DNA from 2 places in the Halobacillus sp. ABD4_316 genome. Region 2 is predicted to be linked to the other one. Evidence: riboswitches for the same ligand, from Rfam matches in the RefSeq annotation. Region 2 holds a riboswitch; the other holds the start of a gene.
What was found. A riboswitch is a leader RNA that binds a small molecule or an ion and turns the genes downstream of it on or off. The one in region 2 is predicted to bind cyclic di-GMP.

Region 1: it holds a riboswitch for cyclic di-GMP, as region 2 does, so the genes downstream of both, ACXAJH_RS13920 (glycoside hydrolase family 191 protein) here and sda (sporulation histidine kinase inhibitor Sda) in region 2, are expected to answer to the same signal.

What each region holds. Positions count from the first base shown of each region.
Region 1 covers NZ_JBSWZA010000003.1:270,214-280,974, reverse strand. Annotated here, with positions in the region: gene pelF (GT4 family glycosyltransferase PelF) at 1-1,029, opposite strand, end outside; gene ACXAJH_RS13935 (DUF2194 domain-containing protein) at 1,026-2,864, opposite strand; gene ACXAJH_RS13930 (tetratricopeptide repeat protein) at 2,861-3,787, opposite strand; gene ACXAJH_RS13925 (GAF domain-containing protein) at 3,780-5,015, opposite strand; cyclic di-GMP riboswitch class I at 5,085-5,171, shown strand; gene ACXAJH_RS13920 (glycoside hydrolase family 191 protein) at 5,207-6,049, shown strand; gene galE (UDP-glucose 4-epimerase GalE) at 6,227-7,276, shown strand; gene ACXAJH_RS13910 (DUF4317 domain-containing protein) at 7,809-8,984, opposite strand; gene ACXAJH_RS13905 (glycoside hydrolase family 18 protein) at 9,044-10,366, opposite strand; gene ACXAJH_RS13900 (hypothetical protein) at 10,426-10,599, opposite strand.
Region 2 covers NZ_JBSWZA010000004.1:273,706-284,466, reverse strand. Annotated here, with positions in the region: gene ACXAJH_RS16640 (YcxB family protein) at 1-381, opposite strand, end outside; gene ACXAJH_RS16635 (FMN-dependent NADH-azoreductase) at 492-1,118, opposite strand; gene ACXAJH_RS16630 (YjzC family protein) at 1,364-1,552, shown strand; gene ACXAJH_RS16625 (hypothetical protein) at 1,584-1,808, opposite strand; gene ACXAJH_RS16620 (ArsR/SmtB family transcription factor) at 1,946-2,263, shown strand; gene ACXAJH_RS16615 (DMT family transporter) at 2,336-2,764, shown strand; gene ACXAJH_RS16610 (DMT family transporter) at 2,777-3,235, shown strand; gene ACXAJH_RS16605 (Spo0E family sporulation regulatory protein-aspartic acid phosphatase) at 3,312-3,473, shown strand; partial or broken gene ACXAJH_RS16600 (IS5/IS1182 family transposase) at 3,680-3,844, opposite strand; gene ACXAJH_RS16595 (diguanylate cyclase) at 4,067-5,158, opposite strand; cyclic di-GMP riboswitch class II at 5,420-5,503, shown strand; gene sda (sporulation histidine kinase inhibitor Sda) at 5,514-5,735, shown strand; gene ACXAJH_RS16585 (Lrp/AsnC family transcriptional regulator) at 5,722-6,129, opposite strand; gene ACXAJH_RS16580 (MBL fold metallo-hydrolase) at 6,249-6,998, shown strand; gene ACXAJH_RS16575 (hydantoinase/carbamoylase family amidase) at 7,153-8,388, shown strand; gene ACXAJH_RS16570 (amidohydrolase) at 8,402-10,012, shown strand; gene ACXAJH_RS16565 (DUF3311 domain-containing protein) at 10,009-10,230, shown strand; gene ACXAJH_RS16560 (sodium:solute symporter family protein) at 10,231-10,761, shown strand, end outside.

The DNA.
Region 1 (10,761 bases), on a different contig from region 2:
CATGACGCAGTGATTTAGACTCAGCTGTTCAATCATCAGCCGGCATTCCTCGGCATACTCTTCCTCTTCATCCAGTGGTCCCATAATCGTCAGCTCAAAAGGGACCCCTTTGTCATCGAGGATTTTGGCGGCATTGATCATCGTTTTAATATCCTTGATTGGAACAACGCGGACAATCGCCCCGATTTTCAGAACATCTGTTTTGGGAACTTTGACAATTCCTGAAAGCCGGTCATAATGGATGCCATTTGGAATGACAGCCAGCTTGTCTTCATCAGCACCAAGTTCATGTTGGAGCCGGCTGTTGCGGTCGAAAAGCGTAATCACATCATCCGCTTCCGTGTAGGCCTGCTTGGATAAATGGTGGAAAAACTGGACCCAGCGTTTTTTATAGTACTCAGGAATCCATCCAGCCTGCAGGATTTCCTCCTCACGCTCTCGTGAATAGATGCCGTGTTCCGTTAAGAGATAAGGAATTCCCTGACGCTGCTTGATGGCAGCAGCAATCAGTCCGGCATAACCCGTGGACGCAGAATGGATCAGATCAAGGTCCGGGAAGTCCGCCTGCAGCAGCTCGAGGACAGGCGTGAACATGCCGCGCCACATCCAGAAGTAATCGATGAAGGAACCCGACTGTTCTTCAATCCGGTAGCTTTCCTGGACCATGTTCCAGAACAGTTCACTTGAAAACAGTGCTTCGGTCGAACCGATTTTTTTCTTGAAGATGTCCAGTACATCCGGCGGAAGACTGCGGAACATCATCCAATCGGTCAACATATGCTGTTCTTCTTCAGTCAGTTTGACGCGCCGCTTTTTTGCGGCTGGTTTTAGATTCAATGGAAGGTTAATGACTTCCGTGATATTGGAAGGAAGCTCGTAGCGGTAATCGTCAGCGGTCATTTCCTCCGGTGTAATGGCAATAATGACGAATTCATGCTGAGGCATCTGTGCAGCAAGCATCTGTACCCAGCTGGCCACGCCGCCGCTTACGTAGGGATAGCTTCCTTCAACGACCATTCCTATTTTCACAAGGCTTCATCCTTTATCGTAATTTCAGCATACGGCTGTTTAAGGGTCACTTGATAAAGTGTGCCGGATTCACCGAGAGATTCGACATCTCCATAATCAAAGGAACCGGTCTCGATCCTTCCTTCATTCAATCTGACAAGAACTGTGGAAGGGGAGAGGAGATTTTCGCCCTTGATAACGATCTGCTCGTCCTGATAGGTTACGTCAATGACAGAAGCCTGGTACTGTTTCATTTTCTTTGTGGCGTCCGTTTGCCGCATCCCCTTCAGGTGTGTGTAGTGATCGTGAATATAATGGAGCATATCTTCATAAGACTGCCTCATTTCCGGCCATCCACTGTCTCCGGCCCGGTATGGATCGAGCACATCATCCGGGTGGATGAAGTGGGCGAATACCCCGAAGTTCGCAATCGCATCAATCTGGACGAAACGCTCTTCATCGGTCTCCCCATACCCACTTGAAATCCTTGGGAAATGGTAGATGGATGGAAACTCACTGTTTGGTTCATATTCCTGTAAGAAGGCTCCCGTCTCCTTGTCACCTGTATACAAGCCGGATACAGCTTCAAGTTCCGGAAATACTTCATGCAGAGCGCGCACCCCGGTTTCGTTTAACACATTGGAAGGGGGGACATAGGAATGAACATCCTTTTCCTTGAAGTAGTAGTTGAACAGTTCGTTCACTCGGTTTAGAGACTCTTCCATCTCGCCTTGATTCTGCCAAGGACGGTAGCCGTATTCAGGATCGATCGGTTCATCTGCTGTTACAAGAGACTGGTGATTATATCCATGGAGTCCAATTTCCCCGTCCTCCTTCAAAACCTTGCGGCCGAAATAAAGCATTGGGAAACGTCTGGTTTCAATCAGGTCTTCTGCTGTCATATCCATCGTATCCTGATAGGTTCCAATTAAGTATCCGGTATAAATCACATCTTCTTCTTCGCCGATCCGTTTCATATCCTCCCACCAGACTTCAGAATAAAAATCTTCCACAGTCAAATCGTAATCCCGCTGGATCACATCTGTCGTACCGCTTGGAACAGGAGAAGGGAAGTCATCAATGTGCATCACCTTAATACCCGCCTGTGAGGAAACGAATGTGGGAGGCAGGAAGGAAAGGGCCTGCAGCATTAGTCCACGTGAGGTTTTTTCTGTAACAGAAGAGGTGTTCCAGAACATGACCTTCCCTTCTCCGTAATTGTTCGCCCATAAAATCGGGTGATCTTCTGCTGAAATGTAAACATCGGCGGTTTCAGCGAGTTCAACATCAGCAATGCTGTGGGAAAACAACTGGGAATCCTCACCTAAATCCATATATCCAGGGAAAACTTCCTTCTCAAACGTCAGCCCGTATATATCGTCGAGGAAATCTTCCACATCTTCCAAGCCGATCAGTTCATTCCAGTTGGGATTGATGAAGCGTGAGGCAATATACAGGTTTCCTCCCTTTTCCACGAAGGAGCGGATTTCTTCATACGGCCATTCTTCGGAGTGCTCACCTCCGAGAACGAGTACGGTATAAGGGGAAGGCGTCAGCTCTTCCATTTCCTTTTTCGTTATCTCCTTATAGGAAACCTTAGCGTAGTCCATGGCGTATTCCAGGTTTTCCAATGCGTCCTTGGACAATGGGGTGTCATTTTTATGCACATAAACCTGAAGTTCTTCTCCTTCTGTGGGACTCTCCTCCGTGCTCATCGTTTCCACCGATGTTTCTTGTGCCGTTTCGGCAGGAAACCACTGATGAAACATATCGAGCCGCATAAATTGCAGAATGATAATGGCAGCTGTGAATAGAAGGAAAAGAACCGAAGCATAAATAGTGATTTGTTTTTTCACAGTGTTTTCCCTCCCATCTGTTGGATAATGAAGCGTTGGCTTTCAGGGATGTCCTCTGCCTGCACATGTTGGAAAAGGTCGTTGAGCACAGGCTTGATGTTTGTCCAGTCGCGTCCTGCATAGTATATTTCAATCAATTTCAAGTAGCCTCCTGGATGGGCCGGGAAGCGGCTGACCATCTCACGGAAAGCTTCCACCGCTTTTTCCTCTTTTCCACGACGTATGTAAATATCGCCGAGACTGCGGTACATCCATGGTTCTTTTTCAAGTTTCGGAACCATTTCTTCCAGCAGTTGTTCATATTGTTTCTCGAGCCGCGCCTGTCCGTTCTCATCAAGAATACCACTTCCCAGATAACGTTCGTACACGCTGCATAAACGCTCGAAAGACATGGGTGCTTCCGGGGCCAATTCTTTTCTGGCATGTTCCAGTTCTTTTTCAAACCGGCTGGACAGCACGTTCATGGTTGTAGCTGCATAGTGGACGGTTTCTGAATTGTTGTGGGTCAGGCCGAGGTTCAAGTGCCGTCCTTTATTGGCGATATCGGAATTGATCAGACTGACAATCAATTCCTTCTGGTTGACGCCATCGTTCCTCAAAAGGGCATCGCTGATGGGCGATAAATCCATGCTTGATGATGCTTCATAACGCAGGTATTCAAGATTCAACGGCGTGAATGTGACATAATCATCGTAATCATCAATCATGTGATTGCTGCCGGACGCTTTCGCAGCCAGCCAGGCGGCCAGTCCGAGAAGCTCTCCGATGATCGGGAGGAATACGCTCGTAATGGCGAGCCATGTGACGGTTCCTTTTTTGTCATCATGCATCCTTTTTCGAAGCAGCAGGGAAACGATCAGAATAGCGAGGCCGTGAATAACATAGAAAAAGATCAGCCAGTAGGGTTCCTGGAAATTAACCAATGTAAATCCCGCCTTTTGTATCGAGTGCTTTGTAAATCCGCTCTTCGACGATGGATGCATTCTCGGAGCTCGTACCTGGAAGCAGGAAGTGGAAATGCTGCTCCGTCTGGTCGTAGCCCATAATGTCCAATTCTCTCAAGTAGGCACGCAGGATGATTTCTGCTTCCACGACCGACATTTCCCTGTAAGGGCTGACATCGATGGAAACGACACTATAAGGCACCCCGTATTTCTCCGCTCGTTTTTCCTGAAGCTGAACAAGTTCGTCAAAAGCTTCCTTATCATAAATACTTGTGCCTGGATACATCTTCTGCTCTTCTTCTTTACGAAGATACTCTCCAGCTCTTTCGATCCGGTTGGCCATCCAGTCGAGCACGAGAGAGAGGATTTGAACTTCATATTTTGTCAGTTTGGCAAAATCAAGTTGATCAATCACGAGGATTTCCCGTACGTCCTGATTGTAGACGATCGGTCCGATCAGCACTGGAGCATCGGCTTCATCATCAACCGTCTTTAAAGTAATGGTTTTGTTCTTCAGTCCCCGTGAGAAAATCGAGGCCGCATCATCAATGAAAATCGTCTGCGGAAGTCGTTCGGTATTTCCTTTTCGAACGCGGAGGCGCAGTGATTTCTTAGAAGAGTCGACATGATAGACAGCTAAGTCTTCCGCCTCAAACAGGTCTCCGATAATCGTAACGGCCTCGTTTCGGACAAGTTCTGGAGAAGGCTGATCAAGCGTCTTTCCGACTTCGTAAATCCTGGAAAGCGTGTACTCGGAATCAAGGACTTTTGCCTGCATGACCCGTTGAGACCGTTCCAGAGCGGTTAAGGATGTTTTTAGTTCCTCATTTTCATCCTTCGTTTCCTTCAGCACATACTGCTGACTCTCATATCTCTCCCGGAAGGACGTGCTGTACAGCCCTGTAATGACGCCGGTCAGGAGTAGGAAGAGGAGAGATAAATAATTGGCGGGATCATAGAATAAGAGAAACAAGTCCCCGTCCCGCTGATACATGTCATACACATGATAGAATAGTGCAGCAAAAAAGCTCAAAAGAGCAAAATTCAGACCGTATCTGAGGGAAAACAATAGGACAGCAAAGAAGACAGGGTTAAGCGTCCATTCCAGCATGTTCCATTCCAACGTCTGATCAAGGAATCCCAATACAAAAAATACGAGGATCAGTTCAATAAACTTCCGGATAAAACTGGATTGTTGGTAGAACATCCAATCACCTCCATGTGGATTTAAAATACTTTAACATGTTAAACCTGTGGTATAATGTGGATAAAATTGAATAGAGAAAGGCAAACTTATCGAAAGATAAGGGCGCAAAGACATGGGTCGTAGTTCCTCACAGGAGCCGACTGCCAGTCTGCAATGCCACAGCCGCTCTCTGAATAATCAGGAGGCGTATTATGGGTATACTCACAAAAATGAAACGGAGTTTTCTTGTTGTTTTAGCCGCTGGTCTTGTACTTTCCCCTCTATCTACTTCTGCACAATCTTCTCATCCACTTTCCAATGTGCAGTCCTATAAAATTTATTATGATTCTCCGACCGAAGCAGTCTTGAATAAGATGCAGGCGTATGATGCTGTCATGATTGAACCGGTGTTCTATACTAAAAGCCAGATTGAAACGATTCAGCAGTCCGGGACATTGGTGTATGGGTATATCAACACCATGGAAGCTGATAACTGGAATACGGCGTTGATCAGTCAGCTTGAAGAGTCCGACTTTTTCCACCGGGACGGTGAGCGTGTCTATTATCCGGAATGGGATTCTTATCTGACCGATATCACCTCTGATCATTATCAGCAGGTGCTGCTGGCTGAGATTGAGAAGCAGGTGGCTGATAAGGGTTTGGACGGTGTCTTTTTAGATACTGTCGGCAATATCGATAACGAACACTGCGGATCCGATGTACTGGATGACCAGCGTGCGGGCATGGCCGTCTTCCTGCAGGAAATCCGGCGTCAGTACCCTTCCTTGTCCCTTATTCAAAACTGGGGGTTCGGCACGTTGTCGACCACAACGTATCCTTATGTAGACGGCATTATGTGGGAGAATTACAATTACTCCTCGGTTGCGAAAGATCAATGGTCCCTGGACCGCATGCAGGATTTGAAGCAGCTTCGTCAGGAAACAGGTTTGGAAATACTGACCGTCTCCTTCTCTCAGAAGTCGAAAAGTCAGAGGCTGGCAGAAAGTCACGGGTTCATCCATTATCATGAATCCAGCCATTATAATGCTTGGTAATTATTATACAAAAATTTTCTTGAAAAATGGGCTGAATGGCGTAAAAATGTCGAAAAATGAACAGATCGAGGACTTTTATAAGGGAGCCTAAAGGAGGGCTCCTTTCCTTTTATAGTAGACATATCCTTAATTTTCCTGTACATTCCAAGGTAAGAGATTGATAGAGGAGGAGAGGCAATGATCTTAGTTACAGGCGGGGCCGGATACATAGGCAGCCACATCTGTCTTGAATTATTGGAGAGGGACCATGAGGTTATCGTTCTGGACAACTTATCGAACAGCCACCCCGAATCCCTGCTGCGTGTGCAGGAACTGACAGGGAAGACGTTGACGTTTGTAGAAGGGGATCTGCGGGATCAGGACCTTTTACGAGAGGTTTTCAAGGACTTCGATATTACAGCTGTCATTCATCTGGCAGGACTGAAGGCGGTCGGTGAATCGGTTTCTATGCCGCTGACGTACTATCATAACAACATTACGGGGACGTTGATGCTGTGTGAAGTGATGAAGGAATTTGATGTTAAACAGCTGATCTTTTCGTCATCCGCCACCGTGTATGGCACCCCTGACTCTCTTCCTCTTACGGAGAGTGCATCGGTTGGGGCCACAAATCCTTATGGCCGTACGAAGCTGATGCTTGAGGAAATTCTTCAGGATTTATATGTCTCTGATGAATCGTGGAGTATATCTGTTCTCCGCTACTTTAATCCGATCGGGTCGCACCCGAGTGGCCGCATAGGTGAGGATCCTTCAGGGATTCCGAACAACCTGATGCCTTATATTACAAAGGTGGCTGTCGGTCATTTCCCTGAATTGAAGGTGTTTGGTGACGATTACCCGACGGTTGACGGGACAGGAGTAAGAGATTACATTCACGTCGTGGACCTTGCGAGAGGACACGTGCATGCGTTGGAAAAGACAGCAGGCGAAACTGGAATCGAAACGTATAATCTTGGAACAGGTGAAGGATACAGTGTTCTTCAGCTCGTGAAGGCTTTCGAAAAAGCTTCCGGCCGTAAAGTTCCCTATGCCATAGAGGGGCGCCGCTCCGGAGATATTTCGGAGTGCTTCGCAGACCCGGCCAAAGCTCATTTGAAGCTGGGCTGGCAGGCAGAGAAGACGATTGATGATATGTGTGTGGACTCCTGGAACTGGCGGAAGCAGAATCCAGAAGGCTATACGGGAGAGAAGAATGCCTCCAAGCGGGAGCTTGTCGGACAAGAATAAAAAAGGGAGTGGACGTCACCGTCCACTCCCTTTGGCTGTAGAAAAAGCCTGTGTTAACCAGTTCGAGTTATCCATTTGTCGTGTAAAAGGTCACATTCCGCTTATCGGTGGATGAATGCCGCGGGCACGCCCTCCACTGACTTGGTCAGGAAGACCGCCTGCCCAAGTGGATCTTCGGCCCGTGCTGTTCCCGCAGGCATCACCACCGAACGCTCCTCGTGCCGACGTTGGAATATAGAGGAGAGAGATTGTGCACGAAGCAGGTTCGCAGATTTAAAAGCACGGCATGGGCTGCGCTGTTGCCGCCTGCGTGGAAAACAAAAAGGGAAAGCACAGGCGCTGATGACGACTGCCTGCCGGAATATGAAAAAGATTGTCCTGCATCCAGCTGTGCTGGGTGAAGAGTCTTTTTCGATGTTAAAGAATCCCCAAGGAGTGGCGCCCCTTCCACTCCTGCGGAAAGGGAAGGGGCTTTCGCTCCTGGCGGTAAAAAAGAAAAAAAGGAGTGGACACGCGTGTCCACTCCTTTTTTTCAGGAGGGTTCGTTTCCGAAGGCCTCCGGCAGCATTTTAAATCCGTCAATTTCTGCATCTTCTTCAATTTCAATCATAATGCATCGTTTCCCTTTGTAGTTGACCTGTCTGACAAACTCCAGATCCTGGGGACTGATGGAGATGTTGGCCACTTTCGTGTTGATTTTGATGGATTTCGTCTTGTATTTAGGAACGATACTGCTGGCTTTCAGCTCGTATCCTTCGTTGTCTGTGATCATTTGAAAGGCGTGTTTCACTTTTTCGCCTTCGACCTGCTCGCCGCTTTGGTTCAATACCCGTTCCACGTCCCGGTAATCAAGCTTTGGCGGGGTATCATCCTCATTTTCCTCGACCACTTTATTGATTTCCCCATATACATTGGCGAGGGTGGATGGACTCAGTTGATCCCCGACGACACCGCGGATGACTTCCTCAAATACGGCTTTGTCTTCTTTTGCTGTCATAATCTCTTCGCCGTTTAAGACATCCTCGATAAACCAGTAGTCCGGTTCGTTGGCTTTGCCGGCGGCGTACAGCACGTGGTTGACATCAGAGGTTCCTTCGGTAATGCTCGGGAACATGAATCCCGTCAGCGGGTGCTTCAAGTCAATAACCGGATCGACCTGGATATTGTACTTGAATTCTTTTTCAACATAGTCGAACTGGATTTCCTTTTTCGGCTCTTCCGTCTGGTTGACGCTGCAGAGAATAAACGGGTTGGAGTACACGGCATCGCGGTCACTCTCTTCTGATTCTTCACTGCGTCGTCTCGTCGGTTTTAAGTATTCGGCCCGTATGAAAGTGATGACGACATCTTTTTCATACGGATGGTCCTTGATCATTTTTTCCGTCATGGCGAGCATTTCCTGTTTCCAGTCTTCTACGTTCCGGCTCAAGAGTCCGCGGTGCAGAATGAACTGGCTGGAATTCTCTGCCTCCTGGTTGAACTTCAGTTCGAACAGCTTTTCATCGAGCTGGCCTGTGAGCACTTTTTTGAAGTTGGTCATAAAAAGCTCCTGCTGGTCGCGGTCCAGCATTTCAAACGGCTGGCTTTGATGATGATAGATGTCTGTTGATTCCTTCATAATATAGACGTTGAATATATTCGATATCTTCATCAGATCATTGTCGACCTTCAATTGTTTCCGGATCCCGGCTATGTCTTTTTTATCCATCAATCCCACTCCTACCTCTATGATTCTTTCATTTTATCATAGCTTGGAAGTGCGGCGTTTCACCGTTTTTTTATGGTGAATTCTTCTTTAAGCAGGAAGCCGGCTTGAGGGAAATCGAGACCGGTTTTCCAGCCGCCGACACCCTGGATATCATATTTTTTCACGAGTCTGTATTTGGCCAGTATGGACCGGGCGTCCTCGAACCACACTTCATGAATGTCGCCCTGAGGATCGGTGTAGGAAAACCACGGACTTTGTTTTTCAAAATCATAATGGATCGGACGTTGGTGCTCCATCGCTGTATCGACAGCTCGCTGCTGGGAATAGGCTTGGACATCTTCAGGATCTTCTGTATTCCAGTCATAGGCGTACATGGCGATTCCTAAGAAAATTTTCTCTTTCGGCATGGCTGTTACTGCATAGTTCATAACAGCATCCACCTTCTTGATCGGTGCAATGGCGCCGGGCGACCCACCCATCCAGTGCCAGTTGTACGTCATAAGAAAAACGAAGTCGACGGCCCCGCCGATGGTGTTGTAATCATAGGCTTTGTGGTGGGCAGGGGTGTAGGCGCCGGTCATCGGCGGCAGGGCGGCTCCGACTTCTCCTCCTATTCTATGAATCCGGGTGGAAAGCTGCTGGATGAATGTATTGAAAGAAGCCCTGTCCTTTTCGTGCAGACTTTCAAAGTCGATCACGACCCCTTTGTACTGCTTTTCGTCCACGAGGCCGGCGATATTTTCAATCAACGCTTTTCGTTTCTTCTCATTAGACAGCAGACGGTGGGCCAAATCCGGATCGAAGCCTTCTTTAGTTAAATTAGTGATGGTGGCATGAGGGATCAGGCCTTTTTTCCATGTGCGCGATATGGAGTCTTCACCGTTCAGTCGGCTGAGTTCTCCACTCTCGTCCGGCCGGTATTCGAACATGCCGAGGGCAGATAAATAATCCCCATAATAGTCGATGGACTGTTGATTTTTTACTGGGCTGCCCGGAATGAAAAATGCTCCAGCGGTAATCGGCTGTTTCCGACTTTGCGGGATATGGATTTTCTGCCCGGGCGTGATGACGCTTCCGCTGATGCTGTTTCGTTTTTTTAAAGCATGGATGGACGTCTGATGAATCCGGGCAATCTTCCAAAGTGTATCCCCTGTCGTTACGTTGTACGCATTCCCAGGTATGATCACGGACTGCCCGGGCATGATCTGCGAACTGTCCGTTATGCCGTTTATCGTTTTCAAACGGTCTGGCGTTGTTTCATACTGTGCAGCGATTTTCGATAAGCTGTCCCCGGGCTTCACTGTGTAGAGGACGCTTGCAGAGACAGGTGCTGTGGAGAGGGAGAAAAAAATAATGATGGTAAGTAGACCTGTACGTTTCATAATAACCTCCAACTATAGAAAGAGGATTCCCCTGAAAAAGGGAAATCCTCTACATTCATTTAGTTATCTTGTTTTGCTTTTTTGGATTTGCGGGCTTTTTTCGCTTCTTTCTGATGAGCTTCATTCGCAGCAGCACTGCCGAACTCCTCAGAAAACTCTACATCGGCCTGTTTTGGAGCAAACCCTTTTTGGTTCTTCTGCTCTGCTTGGTTTTTCTTTGTTTTCTTCGCCATCGTTCTCCACCTCCTTGTCCCTGATAGTATGTTTCTTCTTCGGTCATCTCATGTAAAAAGAGGGAAGAAAATCATCTGGAATCGATTGGGTGAAGGAGGTATAATGGAACAACAATGATGATGGAAAATGTAGATGGAAAAGGGGCGCGGGCCTTTTTCCAT
Region 2 (10,761 bases):
TTCATTCAACGTCACAATTTCTTTCCATAAATAGCAGTGGCTCTGTTTTTTAATCTTTTCGGTAATCCCTCTATCATCAATGGTATAGGTCCATGCATTTTTGGCATAATAATCAGCTTTGTAAACACCTGTAGAGCGGAGATGGAGGACAAACATCATGATCAGGAAGACAAAAGCAGCCGGGATCAAAGCATATCCCATAGAGACCAGTCCCTTCTGCCACCAAGCTCCTTCTACGGATCCATAAAACAAAACGGTAAACAGTACCAATGTGCTGAACAGCGTCCATATCTTCATCCGTTTAAAATGAAAAGCGTGGCACTGCTTAAATTCATTCAACTGAAGAATGCCGCTGATATGAATTCCTTTCTGGATATTCATGGTGTACCCTCCCTTTTAAAAAGTCTACGCTAAGATTAGAGGTTATCCTCATCTTTAGCAACCATTATGCTTAAAAAAACGCACCCCAATTTATGGGATGCGTGGGAGAATTAAAAGGAGACAGCCACTTTTTCTGCTTTCTCCAGCCCTTCTTCAATGATGCTTTCCGCCTTGTCCGGGAATTGGTTATGCCCTTCAATGACGAGCGTCGTAATGTCTGAAATGCCCCAGAAACCAAGAATGTTTTCCACGTAATTGACCGCCATCTCTGCCGATTGCGCCGGTCCTTCAGAATAAACACCGCCTCGGGCGTTCAACACAGCCACTTTTTTATCAGGAAGCAGCCCAACAGGTCCTTCCGCTGTATAACGGAACGTTTTACCTGCCTGAGCCAGATAATCAAAGTACGTGTGAAGAACAGCCGGTATCGTAAAGTTCCACAATGGGAAAGCGAAAACGACTTTGTCCGCTTCCAGGAACTGGTTTAAATACCCATTGACCGTCTTCGTGGCGGCTTCTTCGTTCGGAGTCAGTTCCATCCCTTGGGACAGTTTGAACATACCGTTGATTTTATCGGTATTGTAGTACCCGAGATTTTCTTCAAACAGATCCAGCTCTTCAATTTCGTGATCCGGATGATTCTCTTTATAATGGTCCAGGAACGTGTGATACAGCTTCACACTCACGGATTGTTCAATTGGTCTAGAATTCGCTTTAACAAACAATACTTTTGTCATTAAAAATCCCTCCAGCATCTATTCAGGCCTTCTGCCTATTTAATTTGAATTCATAATGTTGCTATACATACTATATAACAATCATCATATTAATCGTCTTCGTTGAATATGTCAATCATCACGCACTCAGGGATGCACATACGACATAATACCCATTTTTATCCAAGTTGGTTTAACAGGAAGAAAACCCGGCTATAGAGCTAATGTGCGCACAGGAAATCATTAAATGGAAAGGATGTATACACATGGCAGATCGTTATAAGACAGGCGAAAAAGCTCCGGAATCAGGTACGTATGAATTTGATGGTTTAGCCGATGGCCGCAAGAACAATAACGTTACAGAAGATGAAAAACATATCGAACTCAGCAGCGGTGATACATTCCCACCTCTCCGTTCAAGTAAGGAAGCAGCCTATTGGAAAAAAGCCAAATAAAAAGAAACCTGAACCCCTTTCATAACTGGGTTCAGGTTTTTTTCTTCCCCTGGATCACTTTAAACCGACTGCCTTTGGCGCCTGGTTTCTCTTCAAATGACGTGATGGCGGCCCTCACACCGATGGAAAGGGAGCCATCGGCCTCTACTAAAAATAAGGTTCCCGGTTCTTTCACCTCAACGGAACGAACGTTATGCCTTGCAAAAAGCGCCTGCAGCTCGTGGATCAGTTCTGTTTTCCCATATGTGAAACCCATTTGTGATCACTCCTCGTCTAGTCTTGTTACTAGTAGGGTATGTAGAAGAAATAGAAACATGCCACTTCTCTATGATAAGAGAACCGTTGAAAGGCACGGTCGTTGACATATCGATAATCCTCGATTAATATAGGCCTATGAAAAATTACATCGATATCTTTAAAGTATTAGCCAACCAGACAAGATTGGATATGCTTATGTGGTTGAAAAATCCTGAAAAACACTTCGATAAGCCGACCGCTCATCTATCTAAGAACATCAATGAAAAAGGCGGCGTCTGCGTCGGAGATATTCAGGAAAAAGCCGCCCTTTCGCAGTCAACCGTCTCCCACTACCTGGCGATGATGCAGCATGCCGGCCTGCTGGAATCCGAACGCCATGGCAAATGGACCTATTACCGGAGACGTGAGGAAAAAATTGAGGAAGTCGCGGAATTTATAAAAAGAGAGCTGTAAGCTCTTTTTTTACCACCTATATATCGATAATTTTAGATATGTAGATATGAGTTCAAAGGAGGAACTTTTCCTATGAAAATCTGGATTTATTTCATTGCTCTGATGGCAGGCATTTCCCTCAGTATCGAAGGAGCTGTTTATGGAGAACTCGGAAAGACCATTGGAAAACTTGAAAGCAGCTTTTATAATTTCGCAGCCGGATCCATCATACTTGGACTTATTGTACTCTTTTTTGGTAAAGGAAGACTTTCTGCCGCAGCCGAAGCACCCCGGTGGCAGATGACCGGTGGACTGCTGGGTATCATCTATCTGACGGTTTTAATTTTTGCCATCCCCGTTGTAGGTGTCGGCGCGGCCATGATCAGCGTCATTGTCGGACAGCTGCTTATGAGTCTGCTGATTGAATCGAGAGGATGGCTCGGAAGCCGGGCTGCTCCTGTTCCTAAAGAAAAAATCTTTGCTGTCGTCCTGATGACCATTTCACTGTTTCTCATTTATTAAAGGAGGGTTCTTATGGGCCTGTTCATTCTCGCAGCCTCCGTGGCGGGAGGCACACTACTCAGTTCACAAAGCTCCATCAATGGAGCATTAAGCAGAAAATCCGGCACGTATGAAACGACCTTTTTCACTTTTATAACAGGGGCTCTCATGCTTGCTCTGCTCGTCCTTTTCTTTGGCGGCGGCGACGTTATGAAAATTCTGGAGGCTCCCGCCTGGCAGCTGAGCGCCGTGTGGTTCGGTGTCGGTTACATGTTTCTGACCGTCCTCGCTGTTCCACAGATCGGTGTCATGGCCACCAACATTGCCACCATCATCGGACAGCTCGGCACCGGAATGCTGATCGATCACTTCGGATGGTTCGGCGGGCTTCGAATTCCCCTGGACGGAGAGCGTATCACAACATTCGCCCTTCTAACCGCCGCCCTTTGGCTGATGTATAAAGCCGATAAAAAACAGATCAAAGGGACATAAAATTTGTAGAAGTTTGTAACCTTCTGTATAATCTATCACTATGAATCAGACCTTCCACTATAGTGGAAGGTCTCTTATGCTGAATACAACGTTTTTGTCAAACCTGAATGAAAAGATCGAAGGCGTCCGGGCTGAAATGTATGAAGCCTATGAAGATGGACGCAGCTATGAAGAACTCCTCAAAATCTCCCAGGAGCTTGATGACCTGTTAAATCGTTTAGAACAAATAACAAAATAAAAAGGATGCCTGACTCACAGGCATCCTCAGCTTGTAGAGAAACCCCTGTTTCTTTACAAGCTTTTTTCTTTCTTACCGCCAGGAGCGAAAGCCCCTTCCCTTTCCGCGGACGAGGGCCCGAGCTTCCTCGCAACACCCACGCTCGGCGATCTCGGACCACTCGTTCTTCCGCAGGAGTGGAAGGGGCACCGCTCCTTGGGAGTTCTTTAACATCGATAAAGACTCTCCTTTACCCCGCTCACCCTTGTTGGATGGAGGACAATCTTTTTCATATTCCAGCAGGCAGCCATCATCGGCGCCTGTTCTTTCCCTTTTTGTTTTCCACGCAAGCGGCCATAGCGCAGCCCATGCCGTTCTTTTGAATCTGCGAACCTGCATAGGGCACAGTCTCTCTTCTCTCTATTCTAGCGTCGGAACGAGGAGCGTTCAGTGGTGATGCCTGCGGGAACAGCACGGGCCGAAGATCCACTTGGGGAGGCGACCTTCCTGACCAAGTCAGCTGAGGGCGTGCCCGCGGCATTCATCCACCGATAAGCGGTGACCCTTTACATGGCAAATGGTCAACTCTAACAGGTTGACACAGGCATCCTTTTTCATGCAGATATGACTTTATTTCTCCCCGAGTGTTTCGCCTCATATAACGACTCATCCGCTTTTTCCAATAGTTCCTTCGCTGTCGACACATGGTCAGGATATGTACTCACCCCAATAGAGACCGTAATGGAAATCTTTTCTCCATCAGGCAGGAGAAACGCTTGATGTTCTACCGTTCGCCGAATTTTCTCTGCTTTCGCCCTGCCGGCTTCGTTGCTGCAGTCCAAAAGGATAACGGTGAACTCTTCTCCACCGTTTCTGGATACGATATCAAAGGATCGGGTTATTTCATTCAAGGTGCTCCCCAGCTGGCGCAGCACTTCATCACCCGCCGCGTGCCCATAGGTGTCGTTCACGCGCTTAAAGAAATCAATGTCGATGGCAAGCAGGGTCAACGCTTCCTCTTTTTCCACGGCGTTCCTCACACTATCGTTCCAGAGGCGGTCAAACTCCCTTACATTATATAATCCCGTCAAATAATCGACGGATGACTGCTCTTCATACGTTTTAAAAAGATAATGAGACCTCCGCAGGTAATGGACGAGGTAGGAAGCCAGCATCCCACCGATAAATGAAATCAGCCAGTAGATGGGAATGAGAAACTGCAGTGTGCCCCAGTCTCTGACCACCAAGGAAATGACAATCGAAAAGACGATGTTCGACCAGAGCAGCATTTGAAAGGAGGATTCGAGCGGGCTCTCCCTGTGATGAAGCTTCCGGTACAGCCACATATAACCGATGAACAAGAAAATCATTAAGATGACAGCGGCCATTGAAGAAAGATTGACCCCGTATAACAAACGTCCGGAAGCAATAATGACAGCACTCAACAAAGCCGGGCGGATGCCTATGTATAAAATCAGAAGGATGACCGGGAGGTGACGAAGATCGATAATCGTCTGCTCAGTCACTTGTATGGAAAAGTACATCAGCAGCATGCCAAGCAATCCGCCTGCCACCCCGTCGATCCACTGACTGTTCTGTTTTGAAACCGCAGGCAGCAGCTTCGTCCATCGAAACTGCAGATACATAAAAACGAGGGCAATGACGATGCAGATATTAATAAAAAATTCCTGAATGATCACAAACACTCTTATCCCTCTTTTCCTTTTTGCATCCCTTTGTTCTATTATCGACATTTCCTAACAGATTTGTCTATGAAAATTGTCCCCCCTATGTAAAAGAAGATGTACAAAACATGTACAAACCTGTACATTATGGTCTTTCTTCCTATTACAAAATCAGTCATTTTGTGGTAATAATAGAGTATAAACAACGACGATTATAAGAAACAGATTCTGCGGTTCAGGTCGTTTCCTTTTGTGAAAGGAAGGGTATACGTATCAAAATAAAATAAACGAGACACGATGAACTGTGATTTCTAATGTGGGCACTTGAATCACAGGGAGTGAGTAGTGCAACCGGCTCCGCTCAGGAGGCATAACCATGAGTAAAACACCCCCGCGTCCTATGGAAAGCAGCGACGATAACAAAAACCACTTCGTTCACCTGAACGCTTCGTCGATCAAGACCTTGTCGGACCCCCTTCTCCTTCTGACCTACCGTCAGGCTGCTGAGATGGGACTGGATCAAGACTTCCTTTCCCTTATCTGCAGGGAGTTGAAAGACAGGGGGTTCTCCATTGAATGCTCCTCTAGCTACGGATGACAATGGATAATTTATAGCTCACCCGTTGATTGAGTTCTACCAGCCATTCATCCAGGACCTCATTGGAAGGAAAACGGCATTCCAATAAATAGCACCCCTCCCCGCTGATTTTATAATTATTCCTTACGAATGATGGATGGTTCTCGAGAAATGTAAAATAAGGCTGATGATTCAGGCTGTCTGTGTAGATATTCAAAAAGCAGTGGACAGGATAGCCCATCTTCTTTTCGTTCACGCGGACGGTATAGGATTCAATCAGCCCTTCGTCTTCTAATTTCAAGACTCTTGATGCTGCGGCCTGTCCTGTGAGATGGACATGTGCACCCAGCTCCTTCATCGTCATCCGGCCATCTTTCTTCAGCTCTTCTATAATTTTCTCATCCGTTTTGTCCATGACTTCTGCCTTCCTTTCATATTTCAACTCTTTTCAGCCAAACACTTGATTAATATGGTGTACTCCTATTTCCCTTCATAGTACGCTATTGTCAACAGAGATAAAAGGAGGAAGCCTTTATGAAAATCAAGCTGATTCGAAATGCAACATTACTGGTGAGCTATGGAGGAAAAACCTTTTTAATCGATCCATTCCTTTCCTCACAGGGAGCCATGCCGGCTTTCCCGGATACGCCCCATCAGGATTTAAGGAACCCGACCGCCCCCCTGCCTGTCGATGCCCAAAGTCTGACCGATGTGGACGCTGTCTTCATCACTCATCTTCATCCTGATCATTTTGATGAGGAAGCAAAGGACGTTCTCCCCAAGCAAACGCCCCTGTTCGCTCAAAATGAAGAAGATGTGAGTGCGGTGCAGGACGCCGGATTCACCCACGTCCACTCCTTCCAAAATGGCGTGGATATGGAAGGGATCCGCATTACCCGTACCCCGGGACGGCACGGGTCGGAAGAAATGACAGCTATGACAGGAAAGGTGTCCGGTCTCCTTTTTGAAGCAGAAGGTGAAAAAAGTCTTTATATTGCCGGGGACACGGTCTGGTATGAAGAAGTCGAACAGACGCTGTCCTCCCGCCGTCCTGATGTGATCGTCGTGAACGCGGGTGCCGCTCAATTTTTAGAGGGCGGGCCGATAACGATGACGAAAGAAGATGTCACAGCTGCCGCCCAGGCGGCACCGGAGTCTGAGATTCTCGCTGTGCACATGGAATCCCTGAACCACTGCCTGTTAACGAGAGAAGAGTTGAAGTCTTATACGAGCGGTTATCCGTCTATTCACATCCCTGAGGATGGCGAGACGCTCACCTTTTGATCCTTTCCCCTCCGGACCTGCCGGAGGGTTTTTTTATGCCTGACAAAAAGAACAGCCACAACTTCCACCATTATCCAACATCGTTTTACGTTATGTTAATTGTCAGACAATTCAGATGTTGATATAGTGATAAAAACAAAGGAGGCGATGATTGTTGCAGATCAATCAGGACAGGTATAAAGACCATCTCATGACACTTGCGGAGATCGGAAAAATTGGAGAAACGGGCGTCAACCGGCTCGCCCATTCCAAGGATGACCGGAAAGCGGTTGATGTCGTACAAGGATGGATGGAAGAAGCCGGGCTGACGACAAGGATTGATGGTTTCGGCAATCTGATCGGTCGTATGGAGGGCACCGAGCCTGATCAGCCTATTCTCATGATGGGGTCCCACATTGATTCCCAGCCGTACGGGGGCCGTTTTGACGGGACCGCCGGAGCTCTTGGAGCGATTGAAGTTGTACATACAATGAAAGAGCAAAACATAAAGCCGGTTCGCACGATAGAAGTGATCTGCTTTGCTGATGAAGAAGGTTCCCGATTCAACAAAGGTGTATTTGGTGTACGCGGCCTCATCGGCCAGCTCGAGGAAGGGGAGATACTCCGGAAAGATAAAACCGGGATGACCCGGCTCGAAGCTTTAAGGGAATTCGGTGTCGAACCGGATGTATCGGAAAGTCCCGTCTACAAGCCGGGCGATATTGAAGCCTTTTTAGAGCTTCATATTGAACAGGGGCCTGTCCTTGAATCAAAGGATAAGCCTGTAGGCATCGTGTCAGCCATCTCCGGGCCGATCTGGCTTACGGTGACTCTGGAAGGCTTCGCCGGCCATGCCGGATCTGTACCGATGCATTTACGACAGGATGCCATGCTCGGGGCTGCCATCATTACAAAAGAATTCAATGAACTTGTCCGCAGGGAAGGAACACCAAATACCGTAGGAACGGTCGGAAGCATCCAGAATTTCCCGAATTCAAGAAACATCATTGCCGAAAAGGTCGAGTTCACCATTGATTTGAGGGACATCGACCTGGACGCGAGAAACCGCCTGGAAGAAAAACTCTATCAATTAATTGAGAAAACGAGTAAAGAACACAACCTCGAGTACTCCATTACAGAAGATACCAAGAGTGATCCCCGTTACTGCGCGGACTGGATTAAAGAGATTATGAAAAAACACGATGATGAGCTTGGTTATCAATCTCCAACCCTCATGAGCGGTCCGTTTCACGACGCCTTGTTTATGTCCTATATCAGTGATTACGGCATGATCTTCGTCCGCTGTGAAAAAGGGATCAGCCACAACCCGCTGGAATACGCAGAAATGGAAGATTTACAAAAAGGTGTGGAGCTGCTTTATCATACAGCGGTGGAAATTTCCGGAGCTTAGAAAGGTGGCACGTATGCAGGCAGACAAAATTTTTATGAACGGAGAAATTGTCACAGCGGACGAACATTTCCATGTGTATGAGGCCCTGGCCGTCCAGGGGGATAGCATCCTCACAACGGGAACGAACGACGAAATCATGAAAACCGCCGGCGCCCATACAGAGGTTGTCGACCTGAAGGGCAGAACGCTCATGCCCGGATTCATTGACGCTCATGCCCACCTCGAGCTTTACGGAACAAATGCCCTCGGTGTCAATTGTAAAAAACCCCCGACGATTCCTGACGTTCTGAAGGCACTGAAAGAAAGGGCTGGAAACACCCCGGATGGTCACTGGGTGCGGGGATGGGGCTACAATCAAAACGAACTGGCTGAGAACCGGCATCTAACGAGGTGGGACTTGGACAAAGTGTCCACCTCCCATCCGATCATAGTCGTGCGGACGTGCGGGCATATCTCCTGCGTAAACAGCAAAGCCCTGGAGATGGCAGGAATCGAGGATTCCACTCCAGATCCGGCGGGCGGGTCTTACCACAAAATCGACGGACAGTTGAGCGGCCTGCTGCTGGAAGCCGCTCATATGACTGTCTTTCAGCACGCCGATTACAGCGAAGAAGAGGTACTTCACGGACTGGCGCTTGCTTCTCAGGACTTTTTATCCTACGGCATTACAAGTGTTCATGACGCCGGCGGTTATGGGACGAAGCATATCCGCTATTTACAGCAGGCTGTCCAGAAAGGCATCGTGAAGCAGCGCATCTATGCACTGTACGGTTCCCTGTCCAACGCTCCGGAAATGGTCCGCGCAGGACTGGAAAGCGGCATTTCAACAGGCCTTGGGGATGAATGGTTCAAAATTGGACCCGCGAAACTGTTTATCGATGGGAGCAGCAGCGGTCCTACCTGCCGAACAAGAGACCCCTATAACAGCGACCCCGAAGACAGAGGAATGTTATACCTCTCCCAGGATCAACTGGACGGACCACTTCTGGAGGCCCACCATCGTGGCTGGCAGATCACCGCTCATGCGATGGGCGATGAAGCCGTGGATATGATGCTGCACACCATTGAGCGAGCGCTCGATCATGCACCAGCATCCTCCCCGCGCCACCGGATTGAGCATGCAGGAATTGCACCTTCCGACCTCGTCAGACGGATTCGAAATACCAGAGCGGTTCCAATTCCGAATCCATCGTTCCTCTATGAATTCGGCGACGGCTATGAGCATGATTACGGAGAACGCATCAACCATATGTTCCCATTAAAAAGCTATACGGATCAACACATTCCATACGCCGTTGGTTCCGACAGTCCGATTACCACTCCAAATCCTTTTTACGGTCTGTATGCAGCGGTTACCAGGCGCAGTAAAAGCGGCCGGATCATAGGAGAAAACCAGGCCTCTCCACTTGAGGAAGTGATCCGGGCTTATACGTGGGGCGGCGCTTACGCCTCGCATGAAGAACACAGGAAAGGAACGCTGGAACCAGGCAAAGCGGCCGACCTTATTATCCTCGATCGTTCCATTATGAATTGTCCTGTTTCCGAGCTTCCCGGCATACAGGTGGAAAACACCACCCTGAATGGAAAAACCGTATATACATTGCAAAAGGAGGACGTCTATTGAGTAAACAACGTTTTATAAAAATTTACTGCCTTTCATTAAGCATTCCTTTCCTGTTGATGGTTTTCCCGCTTTTCACCATCGGGAACCGGGAGACCCCCTTCATTATGGGCCTCCCCTTCTCGGTATTCTGGGTGATTTTCTGGATCTTGATCACCTTTGTCATTGTACTATTCCTTTACCGTCTGGATCCGGACAAAGACGAAAAGGGGGTCCAGTAAATGGCTCAGTGGCAGATTGCAATGATTATGATGATTGCTTATCTCGTGATCGCTTTATTGATCGGTGTGCTTGCCGGCCGCAATCAGGATAAGCAGTCTCTGGAAGAATTCACGACAGCTAAAGGAAATCTCGGTCTTTTCGTCATGTGGTTCTTAATGGGAGGAGCCGTCTTCAGTGCCTTCTCCTTTCTCGGGGCTCCAGGGTGGGCTTTCTCCCGGGGGGCTCCAGCGCTTTATATCATCACCTACACCGCTTTTGCTATTTTACCGTGGTATATTATCGGTCCGAAAATCGGCCGGATCGGACGGAAACATAACATTTATACCGTCGCCGGCTTCATGCAGCTGCGTTATTCCAGCCGCATACTGGCCATGATGATCGGAATCATCGCTCTGCTCGCTTCGATCCAGTATCTGGCGACTCAGATGAAAGGCATGGCCTATATCTTCAGCATTATGACTGAGGGCCGTATTCCTTTCTGGCTCGGTGCCTTGCTGTCCTACGGCATTGTCGTCGTCTATGTGGCGACC